DNA from 3 places in the Nocardioides imazamoxiresistens genome. Region 1 is predicted to be linked to each of the others. Evidence: predicted binding sites of a transcription regulator. Region 1 holds the regulator's gene; each other region holds the start of a gene.
What was found. Region 1 encodes LexA, which represses DNA repair genes until DNA is damaged. Its sites were predicted from a motif close to TCGAACANNTGTTCGA; they were not measured.

Region 1 (5,608 bases):
TCGACGGATCGAGCCGCCGTCCTCCGCGACCCTCGAGTCGAGCACCTTCGTGTCGCTGTTCCGGCAGAACGGGCAGTGCACGGCGGTCTCCTCCCGAGGGGCTGGATGTGGATGAAAAGGGGTCCTGCTGTGGATGGAGCGGGGTGTTCCTGTGGGTATCCGACACCCGTCCTGGGGACTAGATGTGGATAACTACATCCGTGTAAGTACTAGATGTGGGGGTAACCGTACGCCCGCCGCACAACTCGTGCAACTGCTTCGGCACGACTCCGCGTGTCGGCGCCGAGCAGCCCGCGTACGCGCAGGTCAGAGCCTCCCGAAGCCCTCACACGCACTGGGGCGATGAGACACAATGAGGGGGTGGCAGCGGGCAGGAGGGCAGGGACGAGGCACGCCGGAGGCGGGCCGAGCCCGCGCGGCCGGATCGCCCTGCACGCCCTCGCCATCACCGTCACCGTCGTGGCGTGGGGCTACCTCGCCTGGCTGGCCGTGGACTTCGGCGCGACCGCCCGTCGCGGCGAGGGCATCGCCTGGCTGTTCCTGGCGCTGGCCACCCTCGGCGCGATCGCCTGCCTCTTCATCGGGCTCCTCCTCGGCGCCGCCGTGCTGCGCCTGCTGAACGTCACGCGCGACGGCCCGGCCGACGACGCCCCGCCCCGGCCCGCCGGCGGCAAGCGCCGCGCCGGCTGAGCGCGCCTCTCCACAGATCGCGCCAGGGGCCTGGAACCTCGGTCGCGGCTCGCCTAGATTCCCGTGGGTACGCCGTCGCGATCGGGCGCGCCGGCTGCACTCGGGAGGATCCATGCACCCACGACGGACCCGCGGCGTCCGGCGCGCGAGCGCCGCCGGCGTCGCCATCGTGCTGACGGCCGGCCTGGTCGGCTGCAGCGACGACGACGACGCGGCCGCCGATCCGCCACCGGAGTCGACCTCGACCGCTACCGACGAGGCGGGCGGGGACGGGACCGAGGCGGCCGAGCCGGTGCCGGAGCTGCCGCCCGAGGCGCAGGGCGACGACGACGCAGCCGCCGTCGCGTTCGTGGAGCACTGGGTCGAGCTGGTGAACTACGCGATCGCAACGGGGGACGGCGGGCCGGCCCGCCGTTTCTATGCACCATCGTGTGAGGTATGCGAGGCGGCGATCGGTGAGATCGAGGAGACGGCTGGCGACGATTCATCCGGATCCGGGACCTGGTCGCTGAGCGATGCCTCCCCTAGAGACGCGGCGCCCGAGGATCCGCAGGCGGTAGCGACAGTAGTCACCTCGGACGTCTCAATAAGCGGCTCTACGCCTGACCCGTACGGCTGGACCGAGCTGGGACTCGACTTCACACCAGAAGCGGGGTGGCAGATCGCATGGATGCTCAGTTACGCCTACTGACCCTCGCGCTCTCCGCTGCGGCAGCACTACAGGGGTTAGACCCCGGTGATTCGACGGTTGATCCTGGCGCATCTGGCTTCAACGCATCCATCGAGCGAACCGAGCGCATTGCGAACGGACGCGGCATCGGCAGCGAGAGTGGGCGGGCGCCGACCCCGGAGGAGCTCGCCGCCGCGGCGTACGCGCGACTCGACGGCGCGACGTGCACGGTGCCCGCAATCATCCCGATCTGCCAGGTCGACGTTCCGTGCGCGGACGCCGAGACCGCGACCAACAACGCGGCCTCGATCCTCGTCGGCACGAACATGCCCGAGTCGCAGTGCACGGCGCCCGCCACGGCCGCGATCACCGACGCGATCGTCCTGACGGCCTTCCAGGACGTCCCGCTCCCCGAAGCGACGCTGACCATCCAACCGCCCGACGCACGCACGCTGGTCAACCTGGACACGAACTTCTACACGGTCGCCGAGCCGTTCACCACGAGCGTCACGCTGCTCGGCAGCCAGGTCGACCTCGACATCTCCCCCGCGAGCTACACCTGGTCGTTCGGCGACGGCACCGTGCGCTCGACGACGACGCCGGGCGCGGCGTACCCGGACCTGCTCGTCACGCACGCCTACGAGTCCACCGGCACGGTCGCGACCTCCGTGACCGTCACGTGGGGCGCGCGCTACCGCGTCGACGGTGGCCCGTGGGCGGACGTCGCCGGCACCGTCGACATGACGAGCCCCTCCGTCGACCTCGAGGTCATCGAGGCCACGCCCGTCCTCACCGACTGAACGCAGGAGGGGCGGGACCGCCGTCGCGGTCCCGCCCCTGTTCTTCCCCGGTTGACCGACAGGTCGGGGTCGAGGCGACCTGTCGGGGTTCGTGGAGGGCTCAGCCCTCGGCCGGCACGACGAGCAGCTGGCCCGCCTGCAGCTCGGCCGTGTCCATCGCGTTCAGCGCGCGGATGTCGTCGATGACCTCCTGCACCCCGGCGTCACCGGAGCGCTCGGAGGCGATGTCCCACAGGGTGTCGCCCGAACCGACGCGGATGGTCTCGGTCGTGCTCGGCACGGCCTCGTCCGTCGCGGCGGAGGTCGTCGTCAGCAGCACGCCCAGGAGCAGCATCAGGCCGAGGCCGAGCGCGACCACGACCATCCGGCCGCGGCGCGTCAGGCGCACGGAGCCGTGGTGCGGGCGCGGCGTCGCAGCGGTGCGGCCGAGGGCGGGAGCGGCGAGGGACGTGCTCATGGTGACCTCCAGGGGAAGAGTTCGGTCGTGACGAGCTGTTGTCTACCGACGGCCACCGACAGTTCGGCTCCGGCGACTGCGCCGGCCCCGCTGTCGATCACACGTTCGATCGAACACATGAGCGAGATTAGAGCAGGTGTTCGAACGAAATCAAGGTCCTGTTCGAACAATTCTTCGAGCGGCCCGACCGTCGGCCCCGCGACACCCTCGACACGCCGCATCGAACAGGTGTTTGAAGGTCGACCTCGGATGCCGCTAGCGTCCCCTCCACACGTCCGGCACCGTCACGACGCGCTGCAGCGCGGGAGGAAGGCACACCATGGCCAGCACACGAAAGCCCAGCCGCGGCTCGAAGGACGTCGCCGACGTCGCGTCCGTGCCCGAGCCGGGCGTCGGCCAGGCGCGACTGACCCCGCGCCAGGCGAAGGTGCTCGCCGTGATCACCGACGCGCTGGAGAAGCACGGCTATCCCCCGAGCATGCGCGAGATCGGCGAGGAGGTCGGGCTGACCAGCTCCTCGTCCGTCGCCTACCAGCTCAAGACGCTGGAGGAGAAGGGCTACCTGCGCCGCGACCCCAACCGCCCGCGCGCGATCCAGGTCGTCACGGCGGCCGGGTCCGAGCCGGACGCCGCCGTCGTGGCGCCCGACGAGAGCGACGTGGACGAGACGGGGATCGGCGACGCCCGCCCGGCGGCGACGTACGTGCCGGTGGTCGGTCGCATCGCGGCCGGTGGCCCGATCCTGGCCGAGGAGCGGGTCGAGGACGTGTTCCCCCTCCCCCACGCGCTGGTCGGCGACGGCACGCTCTACCTCCTCGAGGTCTCGGGCGACTCCATGGTCGAGGCGGCCATCTGCGACGGCGACTACGTCGTGGTCCGCCAGCAGCCGAACGCCGAGAACGGCGAGATCGTGGCGGCCATGATCGACGGCGAGGCGACGGTCAAGACGTTCCAGCGCCGCGACGGCCGCGTCTGGCTGCTGCCGCACAACCCGGCGTACGAGCCCATCGACGGCACCCACGCCACCATCCTCGGCAAGGTCACCGCGGTCCTGCGCCGCCTCTGAGACCGACCGCCGTCGTGCCCCGCAGCCGGGGAGGCCCCCGTGGCCTCCCCGGCTGCGTCGCGTCCCCCCGTGCGCCGTAGCATCGGCGCAGCCGTTCTCGAGGAGTCCCGGATGACCGACGTGCCGCGTTTCCCGGTGCTGGAGGCTGCCGACGGCTACGAGATCGCCGAGGTCGACCGCCAGGTCTGGCAGCTGTGCGAGGAGATCCGCCGCGGCCGGCGCACCGGCCTGCACCCCGGCCCCTTCGACACCCGCCCGTTCCGCCTCGTGCACCGAAGCCAGGTGTACGCCCCGGGAGCGGTCGACGACTGGTTCGACGGCTGCTCCGCCGAGCTCGAGGCCCGGCGCCAGCACCCCTCGGCGCACCGTCCCCCGCCCTACGAGGGCGACCTGGACGACCCGCCGGAGCTGCGCGGCGCGGACCGCCCGGGCGCCGAGCCCGAGAAGTTCGAGAGCTCGATCCCCCTGTGGGCCCGGGTGGTCGCGCTGCTCGTCATCGTGGGCCTGGTCTGCGCCTACGTGCTCTCCTACTTCTGAGCCGTCGCTCCCCGACCCCCGCCCCGACGCGGTCCCGCGTCGGTGAACGAGGGGCGACGTCCGGGCGACGATCCGCCGCATCGTGCGTCGGCCCCGAGACCCCGGCCCGTCTCGCTCGTTGCAGCGGACGTGATCCCGCCCACCGCCGAGGAGCGCCCCACGCTCCCGCCGCTGCCGCGCCGCAGCGTCCTCGCCGCCGCCGGCATCGCCACCGGCGCCGCCCTCGTGGCCACCGACCCCGTGTCCCCGGACCCCGCCGACGCCGCCGCCACTACCGGCGCCGGGGCGTACTTCCAGCACGGCGTCGCCTCGGGCGACCCGCTGCCCACCAGCGTCGTGATCTGGACGCGCGTCACCCCGAGCCCCGACGCGACCCCGGGCTCCGGGCGCGGCCCGGCCGTCCGCGTGGGCTACCAGGTCGCCACCGACGCGCGGTTCACCTCGATCGTCGCCCGCGGGCACGTCGACACGAGCGCGTCGGCGGACCACACGGTCAAGATCGACGTGACCGGCCTGGCGCCGGCCCGGTGGTACTGGTTCCGCTTCCGGCACGACTACCGCTGGAGCCCGGTCGGGCGTACGCGCACCGCTCCCGCCCGCACGGCGACCCCCGAGCGGATCCGCTTCGGGGTCGTGTCGTGCGCCAACCTGCAGGCCGGGTGGTTCCACGCGTACCGGCACCTCGCCGCCCGCGACGACCTCGACGCGATCCTGCACCTCGGTGACTACCTGTACGAGTACGCGCCCGGCGAGTACGGGCTCGGGCAGGACAACGTCGACGTGCGCGCCCACGTGCCGGCGCGGGAGATCGTCACGCTGGCCGACTACCGCCAGCGCCACGCGCAGTACAAGCAGGACCCCGACCTGCAGGCCCTGCACGCCCGCTACCCGTTCATCGTGACCTGGGACGACCACGAGCACACCAACGACGCGCACCGCCACGGCGCCGAGAACCACCAGCCGTCCACCGAGGGGTCCTGGCCGGTACGCCGGTCGCGCGCGCACCGCGCGTACGACGAGTGGATGCCGGTCCGGCTCAACGGCACCGCCGCGCTCGGTGACGGGGCGCGGCTCTACCGCACGCTGCAGTTCGGCCGGCTCGCGCAGATCTCGATGCTCGACCTGCGCACCTACCGCTCCGAGCAGGTCGCCTACCCCGTCGTCGCCCCGGGGGTGAACGACCCCGACCGGACGATCACGGGCTCGACCCAGATGGCGTGGCTCAAGGACGCGCTGTCGTCGTCGGCGGCGCAGTGGAAGCTGGTCGGCAACCCCGTGATGATCTCGCCCGTCACGTTCGCCCAGCTGCCCACCGACCTCGTGGACCCGGTCAACGACGTGACGGGCCTGCTCCCGCGCGACGGCGCTCCCTACAACGTGGACCAGTG
Region 2 (5,608 bases), on a different contig from region 1:
CCCGACGGGGTGGTCGGTCGTGGCCGCGGCGGGCGGTCCCTGCGCGGCGACGCCCGACGCGGGGGACACCCGGGTCGCGGTCGACGAGCACCACACGCTCGCGCTGTGCGGCGAGCCGTTGCGGGCGACCGACCGGCGGGTGCTCGAGGCCTTCGCCACGCAGACCTCGCTGGTGCTCGAGTACCGACGCCTCCGGGCGCGCGAGGAGCGGGCGGCGACGCTCGAGTCGGCCGAGGCGACGGCGACCGCGCTGCTGCGGGCCGTCTCGCACGACCTGCGCACCCCGTTGGCCACCATCCGCGCCTCGGTCGACGGGCTCGCGCACGGCGCCGACCTCGACCCGGACGACCGCGCGGACCTGGACCGTTCGCTGGAGTCGGCCACCGCCCGGCTCGAGCGGCTGATCGACGACCTGCTGGACCTCTCGCGCGTGCAGGCCGGTCTCGTGCGCCCGCGCCTGGCCCCGCGGTCCCTGGAGGAGGTGCTGCCGCTGGCCGTCACGGGGATCGACGGCCCCGTGCGCCTCGAGCTCGACGAGGACGCGCCGATGGTCGTCACCGACGCCGGCCTGCTGGAACGGGTGGTCGCCAACCTGGTCGCCAACGCGGTACGCGTGTCGGCCGGCGCCCCGGTGCGGGTGCTCGTCCACGCGCTCGCCGACAGCGTCGACGTCCTCGTCGTCGACCGCGGGCCCGGCGTCCCGCCCGCCGAACGCGAACGCATGTTCGAACCGTTCCAGCGACTGGGGGACACCTCGCACGGCGGCCTGGGACTGGGTCTCGCCGTCGCCCGGGGGCTCAGCGAGGCCGTCGGCGCGACGCTCGGCGCCGAGGACACCCCGGGCGGCGGGCTGACGATGGTGCTGTCACTGCCGCGGGCCGACGTGGCTCGGCCCGAGCCGGCGGGCGCCGGGGGAGCAGCCGGGAGATCGTCGTCCAGCGACACGGGCGGGGCGCCGTGACCGAGCCGGGCGACGCCGCATCGCCGCGACTGGTGGACCGGTGGCCGAACTTCGCGCGGCAGCTCCACGTGGCCCTGCTGGCCGAGGACGCGGCGCTGCTCGCGGCCCAGGTCGAGACGCTGCGGGTGGTCGCCGCGTGCGGATGCGGCGACGACTTCTGCCAGAGCTTCTACACGGCGCCGAAGCCGGACGGGACGTACGGGCCGGGCCACGAGAACGTCGAGCTCGACCCGCCGTGGCCGGGGATGCTGGTCCTCGATCTCGTCGACGGCCGCATCGTCCACGTCGAGGTGCTCGACCGGGATCCTCTCGACTGACACCGGCGCAACTTGACATAATGTCCATTATCGGCGCTGCGTCTGCACGTGGTCAGGAGAGCGGCTCAGCGCGACGTCGCCGCGAACGCCTCGTCCTCGAGCACCGGGACGACGTCGCAGACGTCGAACGCAGCGGCGACGTCCACGTCGGCGCCGAAGCCCTTGGCGTACAGCTCGCGACCACCGACACAGTCACGCAGACGCTCCGTCAGCGTCGTGCGGGCGACGTCGAACAGCTCGGCCGCCGCCCGAGCCTCCGGGCTCAGCCCCGATCCGTGGCCGGTCGCCGCCAGCGCGGAGACGACAGCGCCGGCGCCCAGGTGGTCCTCGAGCGCCGGCCGCAGCGAGTCGTCCTCCGTCCAACGCTCCCCGGCGGCGACGACCACCACGCTGTGCCCGGCGTCGAGCTCCGGGACGAGCCAGCGCGCCACCGCACGCGCGTTGCGCAGGCATCCGACGACGACCCGCGAGCCCGCCCCGGCGAGCGCCGCCGCGATCGTCGACCCGTTCGGAGACGGCAGGACCAGTCGCGGCGCGGGTGCGCAGCGCAGGAGCCCGGCCGGCGACAGCGACGGAGCCGGGGTCGCTCCGGATCTCGCGGCCTCCAGGCGCCCGACGGCCAGGACGGCGTCGCGCGACGCGGCGTACTCCCCTGCCCGCTCGTCGCGCCAGCGGTACGGGTAGACGCGCATGCCCCGCTCGACGGCCACGGTCACCGAGGTCGAGAAGCTCAGGACGTCGACCACCACCGCGATGTCGGCCCGAGCGACGACGGCGCCCGTCGGCCCCCAGTCGAGACGCACCTGGTGCCCACCCTGGCCGAAGAGATCAGTCACGCGGCCGCAACCTACCGGCCGCCGAGGACTCGGGATCCAGCGTGAACGTCCCCACCGGCAGGCGCAGGTAGGTGCGCCCGTGCGGGTCGGTCCACAGGTACGTGCCGGCGCAGAGCCGTCTGACCCGCCATCCCGCGAGGGTCTTCAGCCGGTGGTGGTGTCGACACAGCGGCGCGAGGTTGTCGCTCGCGGTGGCCCCGCCGCTGCCGTCGTCGCGCCAGGGGTCGAGGTGGTCGAGGTCGCAGGCCTCGGCCGCGGTGTCGCACCACGGGAAGATGCAGGTCGTGTGCAGCGCCAGGACCTGCTGACGCAGTCGGTCGGGGATCTCGTACCGGTCGCTAGAGCACGTCGACGCCGCATCCATCACGGGCCGCACCGTCACGTGCGTGTCGCGGCGCGCGAGCCAGTCGCGTACCTGCTCGACGAGCACCGGGAGCCCCGACCCGCCCGCTGCCCCACCGAGCCGGGCGACGGGATCGAGCCCGAGGAACCCCGCCTCGGACAGGTACAGATGCACGACGGCGCGCTTGCCGGGGCGGGCGCTCGACCGCGCGTCGGCCTCACCGGATCGCGCCGCAGCCAGGAGCGCTTCCGCGGCTGCGGGGTCGGCGAGCACACCGACGGCCAGCGACCGGCGTACGCCCTTGCGCTCGGCGGTCGCGCACCCCGCCAGCCCGACGAGGTCCGCGAGCCGCGGGTCCGCCAGCGCGTCGGCGACCTCGTCGAGGGTCGCGTCGAGCGCGGCCAGGTCGACGTAGTCGCCGCGCAGGCTCATCTCGACCAGCCCGGTGTGGTTGAGCGTCTCGACGTGCAGCGTGGCGTGGCGCCGGTCGAGCTCCGCCAGCTGCTCGAGCTCGCGGTCCTCCGCGTGCAGCCGCAGCATGGCCTCGTCCACCATGCGTGCCAACGTGCGGGCGCCGACGGTGCCGGCGCTCTCGTGCACGTGCTCGTCGACGTACGCCGCGACGTCGCCCGGCTGCCCCGCCACCGCGTCCGCGACCCGTCGCGCACGCCAGGCCGGCACGCGCCCGGCGCGGGTGGCGGCCCAGGTGCGCGGGAGCCGGTGCGCGAGCTGCAGCACGTCGCGGATCAGCCGCGCCCCGGCCGCCGTGGTGGTGCCGCTCGCCGCGGCGAACGCGGCCGGCGCGTCCCAGGCGACCTGCGGCAGGTCGAACCACCCGCCAGCCACCACGTCGTCCTCGTCGAGACGACCGACGGGCTCCACGTAGGCCGACGTCCCCGTCAGCGGGTGCGCCGCGCCCGGGTGAGCCGCTCCGGGCGCGGCCGGGTGCGCGTACGCCCACTCCAGCGCCAGCTCGAGGATCCGCACCTCGGCGGCGTCGGCGGCCGTCCGGGCGGCCCGCACCTCCCCCAGGACGTCGGCGGGCAGGGGCGCCCGGTCGACGAGGTCGAGGGCGGCGGTCATGGGCCGATCCTACTCGCTCAGATGTTCGAAGAACAACCGTTTTCCCAGGTCAGATGAGGTTTAGATCCTAGATCGTCGGAGGCGCGGCCACCCCGCCACCCGTCCACAGCGCCCCGGCCCCCTCACCCCCCGACGTACTCGGCGAGGTGCTCCCCCGTCAGCGTCGAGCGCTGCGCGACGAGGTCGGCGGGCGTGCCCTCGAACACGATGCTGCCGCCGTCGTGGCCGGCGCCCGGGCCGACGTCGATGATCCAGTCGGCGTGGGCCATCACGGCCTGGTGGTGCTCGATCACGATCACGGACTTGCCGGCGTCGACCAGCTGGTCGAGCAGGCGCAGGAGGTTGTCGACGTCGGCCAGGTGCAGGCCGGTGGTCGGCTCGTCGAGGATGTAGACGCCGCCCTTGTCCCCCATGTGCATCGCCAGCTTGATCCGCTGGCGCTCGCCGCCGGAGAGCGTGTTGAGCGGCTGGCCGAGCTTGAGGTACCCGAGACCGACGTCCTCGAGGCGCTGCAGGACGGTCGCGGCGGCCGGCGTACGCGCCTCCCCCTCCGCGAAGAACGCCCGGGCCTCGGCCACCGGCAGGTCGAGGACCTCGGCGATGTTGAGCCCCCCGAAGCGCAGCTCGAGCACCGACGCCTGGTAGCGACGTCCGCCGCACTCGTCGCACGGCGTCGAGACGGTGTCCATGAACCCCAGCTCGGTGAAGATCAGCCCGGCGCCGTTGCACGAGGGGCAGGCGCCCTCGGAGTTGGCGCTGAACAGCGCGGGCTTGACGCCGTTGGCCTTCGCGAACGCCTTGCGGATCGGCTCCAGGAGGCCGGTGTACGTCGCGGGGTTGCTGCGTCGCGAGCCCTTGATGGCGCCCTGGTCGACGACGACCACGTCGTCGCGGTCGGCCAACGACCCGTGGATGAGCGAGCTCTTGCCCGACCCCGCCACGCCGGTGACGACGCACAGCACCCCGAGGGGGACGTCGACGTCCACGTCACGGAGGTTGTGCCGCGCGGCGCCGCGGATCTCCAGCGCGCCGGACGCGGTGCGTACCTCGTCCTTCAGCGCGGCGCGGTAGGACAGGTGGCGGCCCGTCAGCGTGTCGGCGGAGCGCAGCTCCTCGACGGTGCCCTCGAAGCAGATCGATCCGCCGCCGGACCCCGCGCCCGGCCCCAGGTCGACCACGCGGTCGGCGATCGCGATGGTCTCCGGCTTGTGCTCGACCACCAGCACCGTGTTGCCCTTGTCGCGCAGCTCGAGCAGCAGGTTGTTCATGCGGGCGATGTCGTGCGGGTGCAGGCCGATGGTCGGCTCGTCGAAGACGTAGGTGACGTCGGTCAGCGCGGAGCCGAGGTGTCGGATCATCTTGGTCCGCTGGGCCTCTCCCCCGGACAGCGTCCCCGACGGCCGGTCCAGCGACAGGTAGCCGAGACCGATCTCGACGAACGCGTCGAAGAGGTGCAGCAGCCCCTTGCGCAGCGGCGCCACGGACGGCTCGTCCAGCTCGCGCACCCAGTCGGCCAGGTCGGTGATCTGCATCGCGCACAGGTCGGCGATGTTCCTGCCGCGGATCCGCGAGGAGCGGGCCGACTCGTTGAGCCGCGTGCCCTCGCAGACCGGGCAGGGGCCGAAGACGGCCGCCCGGGTCACGAACGCCTTCAGGTGCGGCTGCAGCGAGTCGGGGTCCTTGCTGAACATGGACTTGCGGATCTTCGGGATGAGGCCCTCGAAGGTCACGTTGATGTTCTCGACCTTCACCTTGCGCGGCTCCGCGTGCAGGAGCTCCTGGCGCTGCTCGTCGGTGAGGTCGCGCACCGGCACGTCGCCGGGGACCACGGCCTTGTACGGCGCCACCATCCACCCGTCGGCGGTGTAGCCGGGCACCAGGATCGCGCCGTCGACCAGCGACTTCGACTCGTCGACGATCTGGGTGAGGTCGAGGTCGGACACGGTGCCCCGTCCCTCGCACTCGGCGCACATGCCACCGAGGTAGACCACGTCCCGCACCACGTTCTTCTCGACCTTGCCGCCGGAGCGCTCCGTCGACATCACCCCGCTGGCCCTGCGGGTGGGGA
Region 3 (5,608 bases), on a different contig from region 1:
CGACCTCAACATGCAGCGCGTCGCCGCCCGCGACGCCCAGGCGGCCGCGGACCTGATCGCGCTGGACATGGCGCGAGAGCTCGACGGCAGCAAGCGCAGCGACTACGACGACGGTGCGCTGCGCACGGCGTTCGAGGCGAGCGTCGCGCGCAACGCCGAGGGCTTCGGCGCCGACGTGGACGACTTCACCTACGACCTCGTGGTCGCGCAGGGCGCGGGCGGCTGGGCGGTCGCGGGCGCGGACGAGCACCCTGACGCGGTCCGGGTCCGTGCCGTCGGCAGCGTCGACCGGCTCTTCACCAGCGGCACCGGGGGAGTGGTGCGCCGCGCGGTCGCGACCTCGGACAACTCCGCCTGCTTCCGGGTCGGCTCCTTCATCGCCGGGCTGGACACCGCCGAGAGCGCGCTGCTCGGACCGATCCTCAACGCCCTGCTGGGCAGCAGCGTGCAGCTGGACGCCGTGTCCTACCAGGGGTTGGCCGGGGCGAACGTCTCGCTGCTGTCGCTCGTCGAGACCGGCGCGCTCGGCGTCGGGACGGTCGACGAGCTGCTCGAGCTGCCGGCGCTGCGGGTGGCCGACCTGTTCCTCGCGTCGGCGACCGTCCTCGACCGTCAGGGCAACGCCGTGCAGGCCGACGTGCTGCGGACGATCGCGGCCGACGTCGGGACCCCGACCGTCGCGGTCGGCAACCTGGTCTCCGCGGCACCCGGCGCGAACGCGGCACTCGAGGCCGGCCTCAACGTCCTCGACCTCGTCACCTCGTCGGCCTTCCTCATCCAGGACGGGCGGACGGTGGCCGTCCCGAACCTGGGGATCACGCTGCCGGGGGTCGCCTCGATCACGAGCTCGCTGACCGTGGTCGAGCCGATGAAGACGGCGTGCCGCAGGACCGGTGGCGAGGTGGAGACCTCGCAGGTGCGGCTCGACCTCACGGCGACGATCAACCCCTCGGCGGCCATCGCCGGCGTCAACGGCCTGCTCAGCACGGTCGGCAACCTGGCGCAGGTCGAGGTCGAGCCGACGACGCTGGAGCTCAGTGTCGACCTCGGCCAGGCGATCGCGCGCCTCGGCAAGGTGGAGTGCGACGACGACGGCCCGTCGAGCATGACGCTGGACCTGCAGTCCTCCGTCGTCGGGGGGATCAGCGTCTCGGCGACGACAGGGCTCGGTCTGCGGGTCAACAACCCCGTCTCGAGCGTCGTCAACCTGCTGCAGAATCTCCTCGGGCTCGGGAACATCCTCGGCGACCTCCTCGGCACGAACCGGGCGCCGTACCTCGTCCTCGACGCGGGTGTCGAGATCCACGCCGGCGCCGGCGCAGCCGAGGGATGGCGCCGCGAGGTGACGCTCCCGCTGCCCGGCAGCTACGAGGTCGCCCCCGCGGGAGCGAGGGGGACCGCGCCGGTCCTCGGACCGCTGTCGGTCAGCACGACGGCGGACGTGAGCCTGGTCAGCCACTACTTCCAGCCGGGACCGCTGGGGATCGGTGGCTCGTGGCGGGAGCGGACCGTGCTCGACACGGCCCCGTTGTTCGGCGCCGTGGTGAACCCGATCCTGTCGCGGCTGACGGCCAACGTCCTCAACCCCGTCGTCCAGGGGCTCCAGACCCAGGTCATCGGCCCGTTGGCCGAGCTGCTCGGGCTCCAGCTGGGCGGGGCGGACGTGTACGCCGTGCGCACGCCCGGCTGCAGCGTGCCGAACCTGGTCGGTTAGGGCCCGCTTCCCGTCCCCGGCACCGGGGCCCGACGCTTCCGTCCCCAGATCCGTCCCAGCCCGCACGACCGTGGGAGCCACGGCGTCATCGTCGCGACGTGACCTACGAACGAGCCGCCATGGGCGCCTACGGTGAGCAGCTCGCCGAGCGCCACCTCGTCGCGGAGGGGATGACGCTGCTGGACCGCAACTGGCGCTGCGAGCTGGGCGAGATCGACCTGGTGCTGCGCGACGGCGCGACGCTGGTCGTGTGCGAGGTGAAGACCCGCAGCTCGGAGGCGTACGGCACGCCGTTCGAGGCCGTCGACGCTCTCAAGCTGCAGCGGCTGCGGCGCCTGGCGTCACGCTGGATGCGCGCCCACGGCGTGCACGCGCGGCACGTGCGCATCGACATGGTCGGCGTCATCCGGCCCCGGAAGGGGCCGTCCACGCTCGAGCACGTCGCCGGGATCGGGTGAGCCGGGGGAGCGGTCGACGACGCACGTGCCCCGTGGCGTGACGATGTAGCGCAGCCCGTGCGGGTCCGTCCACAGGTACGTCCCGGTCTCGACGCGCAGGTAACGCCACGCCGTGTGCGTCTTGAGCCGGTGGTGGTGGCGGCACAACGGCGCCAGGTTCTCGGTGGAGGTGCCGCCGTGGCGATCCGGCGGGCCGTTCGGTGGAGGCTCCTGCCACGCAACGATGTGGTCCGCATCGCAGCCCTCTGCTGGTCGCTCGCACCAGGGGAAGGCGCACACGGTGTGGGTGGCCAGGAGGTGGCGGTGCAGCCGGTCGGGCACCTCGTACTGATCGGTGGTCAGCCGCTCCCGCACGTCCAGCACGGGGCGTACCGTCACGTGGGCGTCGGTGCGGGCGCACCACGCCCGCATCTGCTCGGCGAGCGCAGGCTGACCGCTGCCTCCCCCGGCCGCCATGCGACCGACGGGATCGAGACCCATCACGGCGAGGTCCGTCAGGTGCAGGTGCAGCACGATCCGCTTGCGCGGACCGGCGGCGGCCCGCGCGGTGGCTTCGGTGGGAGACAGCACCGACCGGGCGGCCTCCGGATCGGCCAGCACGCCGACCGCGAGTGCGCGCCGCACCTGGAGCGACGCGCCGCGAGCCTCCGCCTCGAGACCGACCAGAGCGGCGACCTCGGGATCGGCCAGGCGCTGCGCCACCTGCTGGACCGCGGCGTCGAACGCCGCAAGATCGGTCCACTGGCCGCGGACTGTCATCTCCGCGATGCCGGTGTGGTTGAGCGTCTCGCTGTGCAGCGTGACGTGCTGCGCGTCGAGCGCAGCCAGCTGCTCGAGCTCGCGGTCCTCCGCGTGCAGCCGGAGCAGCGCCTCGTCCAGCAGCCGATCGAGCGTCCGCAGGCCCACCTGGTGGGCGACCGCGTGGACGTGCTCGTCGAGGTACGCGGCCACGTCGTCGGGCTGGCCCGCGACGCACCCAGCCACCCGGCGGGCGCGCCAGGCCGGCACGTCACCCGTACGCACGCGGGCCCAGGTCAGCGGCAACCGGTGCGCCAGCAGCAGCGCGTCGCGCAGCAGTAGACCGCCAGCGCGGGTGGTGAGACGGCAGGCCGCGGCGAAGGCTGCCGGCGCGTCCCAGCGCACCGCCGGGATCCCGTGCCAACCGGTCGCCTCATCAGCCTCCTCGGGGCTGAGTCGGGGGTCGACGTGCGGTTCCGCGTACGCGGTCGGCCCCACGACCGTCTGCTTCGACGCCGGGTCCGGGGGCGCCGGGTGCGCGTACGCCCATTCCAACGCGCACTCGAGGATCCGCACCTCGGCCGCATCCGCGGCGGCCCGCGCAGCCCGGGCGACGTCGAGTACGTCGGCCGGCGTGCGAGGTGGTGCGACGGGCGCGGACATGGACTGATCCTATGCGAACAGATGTGCGATCACAAGACTATTTTCCCAGTTCAGAGGGGGTGCGGGCGGCCCACTTGCTGTCCACAGATGCTGTCGGCGACGGGGTGCTCCCCGACCCTCTCCACACCCGGCATGCGTGCCCTGGCCACGACCCAGGGTGGGCCGCATGACAGCACTCCCGAGGCCCCTCTGATGGCGGTCGCGACCACCCGGGCCATCGCGCTCCACGGCGCGGTCGGCCACCTCATCGACGTCCAGGTCGACGTCTCGCCCGGCATGGTCACGACGATCATCGTGGGACGACCCGACGCAGCGCTCAGCGAGGCACGCGACCGCTGCCGGATGGCGATCGCCAACTCGGGCTTCCGCTGGCCGACCACGCGACGCACGACGATCCTCCTCTCGCCCGCCGACCTGCCGAAGCGCGGCACGCACTTCGACCTCGCGGTCGCCGTGGCCGTGCTCGCGGCATCCGTGGACCCGTCGGAGGAGGCGCCGATCCCCACCGACGACACGGTCTTCATCGGCGAGCTCAGTCTCGACGGCGGCCTGCGTCCCACCGCGGGGGTGCTGCCGATGACGATGGCGGCGGCGCAGCGAGGCGTGCGCCGGGTGTTCGTCCCTGAGCCGCAGGCGGCCGAGGCGGCGCTCGTGCCGGGCATGGCGGTCTTCGGGATGAGGTCGCTAGCCCAGGTCGTCGCGGAGCTGCGGGGTGAGCCCGTGCCAGACGCACCGCCCGTGCCGGCGGACTCCGCCAGCACGCTGCTGAGCTGGCGGGGCCAGGACCGGCTGGACGAGGTCGACATGGCCGATCTCGTCGGAGCACCGGACGCGCTGTACGCGGCCACGGTGGCCGCCGCGGGCGGCCACCACCTGCTGCTGACCGGGGCCAAGGGGGCCGGCAAGACGACCCTCGCCGAGCGGATCCCCGGGATCCTGCCCGACCTGGCCCCCGACGAGGCGCTCGAGCTCACCGCGGTCCTGTCGCTGTCGGGCGCCCTGCCGCCGGGCGGGCGACTCGTGCGGCGCCCGCCCTACGCCGCGCCGCACCACAACGCGAGCGCCACGAGCATCCTGGGCGGCGGCTCCGGCCGGGTGCGTCCCGGCGAGCTCAGCCGCGCCCACCACGGCGTCCTGTTCCTCGACGAGTTCCCCCTCTTCGCCTCCGACGTCGTCGAGGCGCTGCGCCAGCCGCTCGAGAGCGGTGACGTGACCATCGCCCGCGGCGAGGAGTCCGCGACCTTCCCGGCGCGGGGCATCGTGGTGCTCGCCGCCAACCCGTGCCCGTGCGGCGCACCGTCGACCGGGCTCGGCGCCGCCCGCTGCTCGTGCGACGCGGTCAAGGTGCGGGCGTACGACGCGAAGCTCAAGGGACCGCTCGCCGACCGCGTCGACATCGTGCGGGAGATGCAGCCGCCCACCGTCGGGCTGGCGGGCTCGGTGGTCACGTCCGCGCACCTGCGCTCGCTCGTCACGGCCGCGAGGGCCCGCCAGCAGGAGCGGTACGCCGGCACCGGCTGGCGTCTGAACGCCCACGTGCCGACCTCCGTCCTGCGCGACCGGTGGCCGCTCGACGAGACCTCCCGGCGCACCGTGGAGGAGGCGGTGGCCGCCGGTCGCCTCACGCGTCGTGGCGCCACCCGCGTGCACCGGATGGCCTGGACCCTGGCGGACCTCGAGGCTCGGAGCGGACCGACCGTCGACGACGTCGACACGGCCCTGCGGCTGCGACGCGGCGACCCGCTGGCGCTGCTGCCGGTCGAGCGCCTCCTGCTGGACGGGCCGGCGACGACCGCGGAGGTCGCGCGGTGAGCGACGCCGACCGGCTGGCGCGGGTTGCTCTGAGCCACCTCGCAGAGCCGGGCGACGTGCGGGTGCTGCGGCTGGTGCGTCAGCTGGGCGCGACGACGGTGTACGAGGGCCTGTGCGCCCACGGAGGGCTCGACGCGGTGCTGGACGGCATGCCGGACGGGGTGTCCGACGGCGCCGGCGGAGCGGGCGTCGACCTCGCGGTGCGACTCGGCGCGGTCCGACC

Region 2: a site for LexA is predicted at 3,554-3,569, ahead of RDV89_RS04695 (HNH endonuclease signature motif containing protein). Genes of this name have one in related genera too.
Region 3: a site for LexA is predicted at 3,587-3,602, ahead of RDV89_RS12380 (HNH endonuclease signature motif containing protein). Genes of this name have one in related genera too.

What each region holds. Positions count from the first base shown of each region.
Region 1 covers NZ_JAVYII010000004.1:439,394-445,001, reverse strand. Annotated here, with positions in the region: gene nrdR (transcriptional regulator NrdR) at 1-81, opposite strand, end outside; gene RDV89_RS11425 (hypothetical protein) at 361-690, shown strand; gene RDV89_RS11420 (DUF6318 family protein) at 803-1,381, shown strand; gene RDV89_RS11415 (PKD domain-containing protein) at 1,591-2,160, shown strand; gene RDV89_RS11410 (LysM peptidoglycan-binding domain-containing protein) at 2,261-2,617, opposite strand; gene lexA (transcriptional repressor LexA) at 2,937-3,683, shown strand; gene RDV89_RS11400 (hypothetical protein) at 3,795-4,220, shown strand; gene RDV89_RS11395 (alkaline phosphatase D family protein) at 4,350-5,608, shown strand, end outside.
Region 2 covers NZ_JAVYII010000002.1:130,620-136,227, reverse strand. Annotated here, with positions in the region: gene RDV89_RS04710 (sensor histidine kinase) at 1-961, shown strand, start outside; gene RDV89_RS04705 (hypothetical protein) at 958-1,278, shown strand; gene RDV89_RS04700 (2-phosphosulfolactate phosphatase) at 1,344-2,114, opposite strand; gene RDV89_RS04695 (HNH endonuclease signature motif containing protein) at 2,107-3,540, opposite strand; gene RDV89_RS04690 (ATP-binding cassette domain-containing protein) at 3,663-5,608, opposite strand, start outside.
Region 3 covers NZ_JAVYII010000005.1:177,444-183,051, reverse strand. Annotated here, with positions in the region: gene RDV89_RS12390 (Tad domain-containing protein) at 1-1,714, shown strand, start outside; gene RDV89_RS12385 (YraN family protein) at 1,813-2,172, shown strand; gene RDV89_RS12380 (HNH endonuclease signature motif containing protein) at 2,056-3,573, opposite strand; gene RDV89_RS12375 (YifB family Mg chelatase-like AAA ATPase) at 3,766-5,385, shown strand; gene dprA (DNA-processing protein DprA) at 5,382-5,608, shown strand, end outside.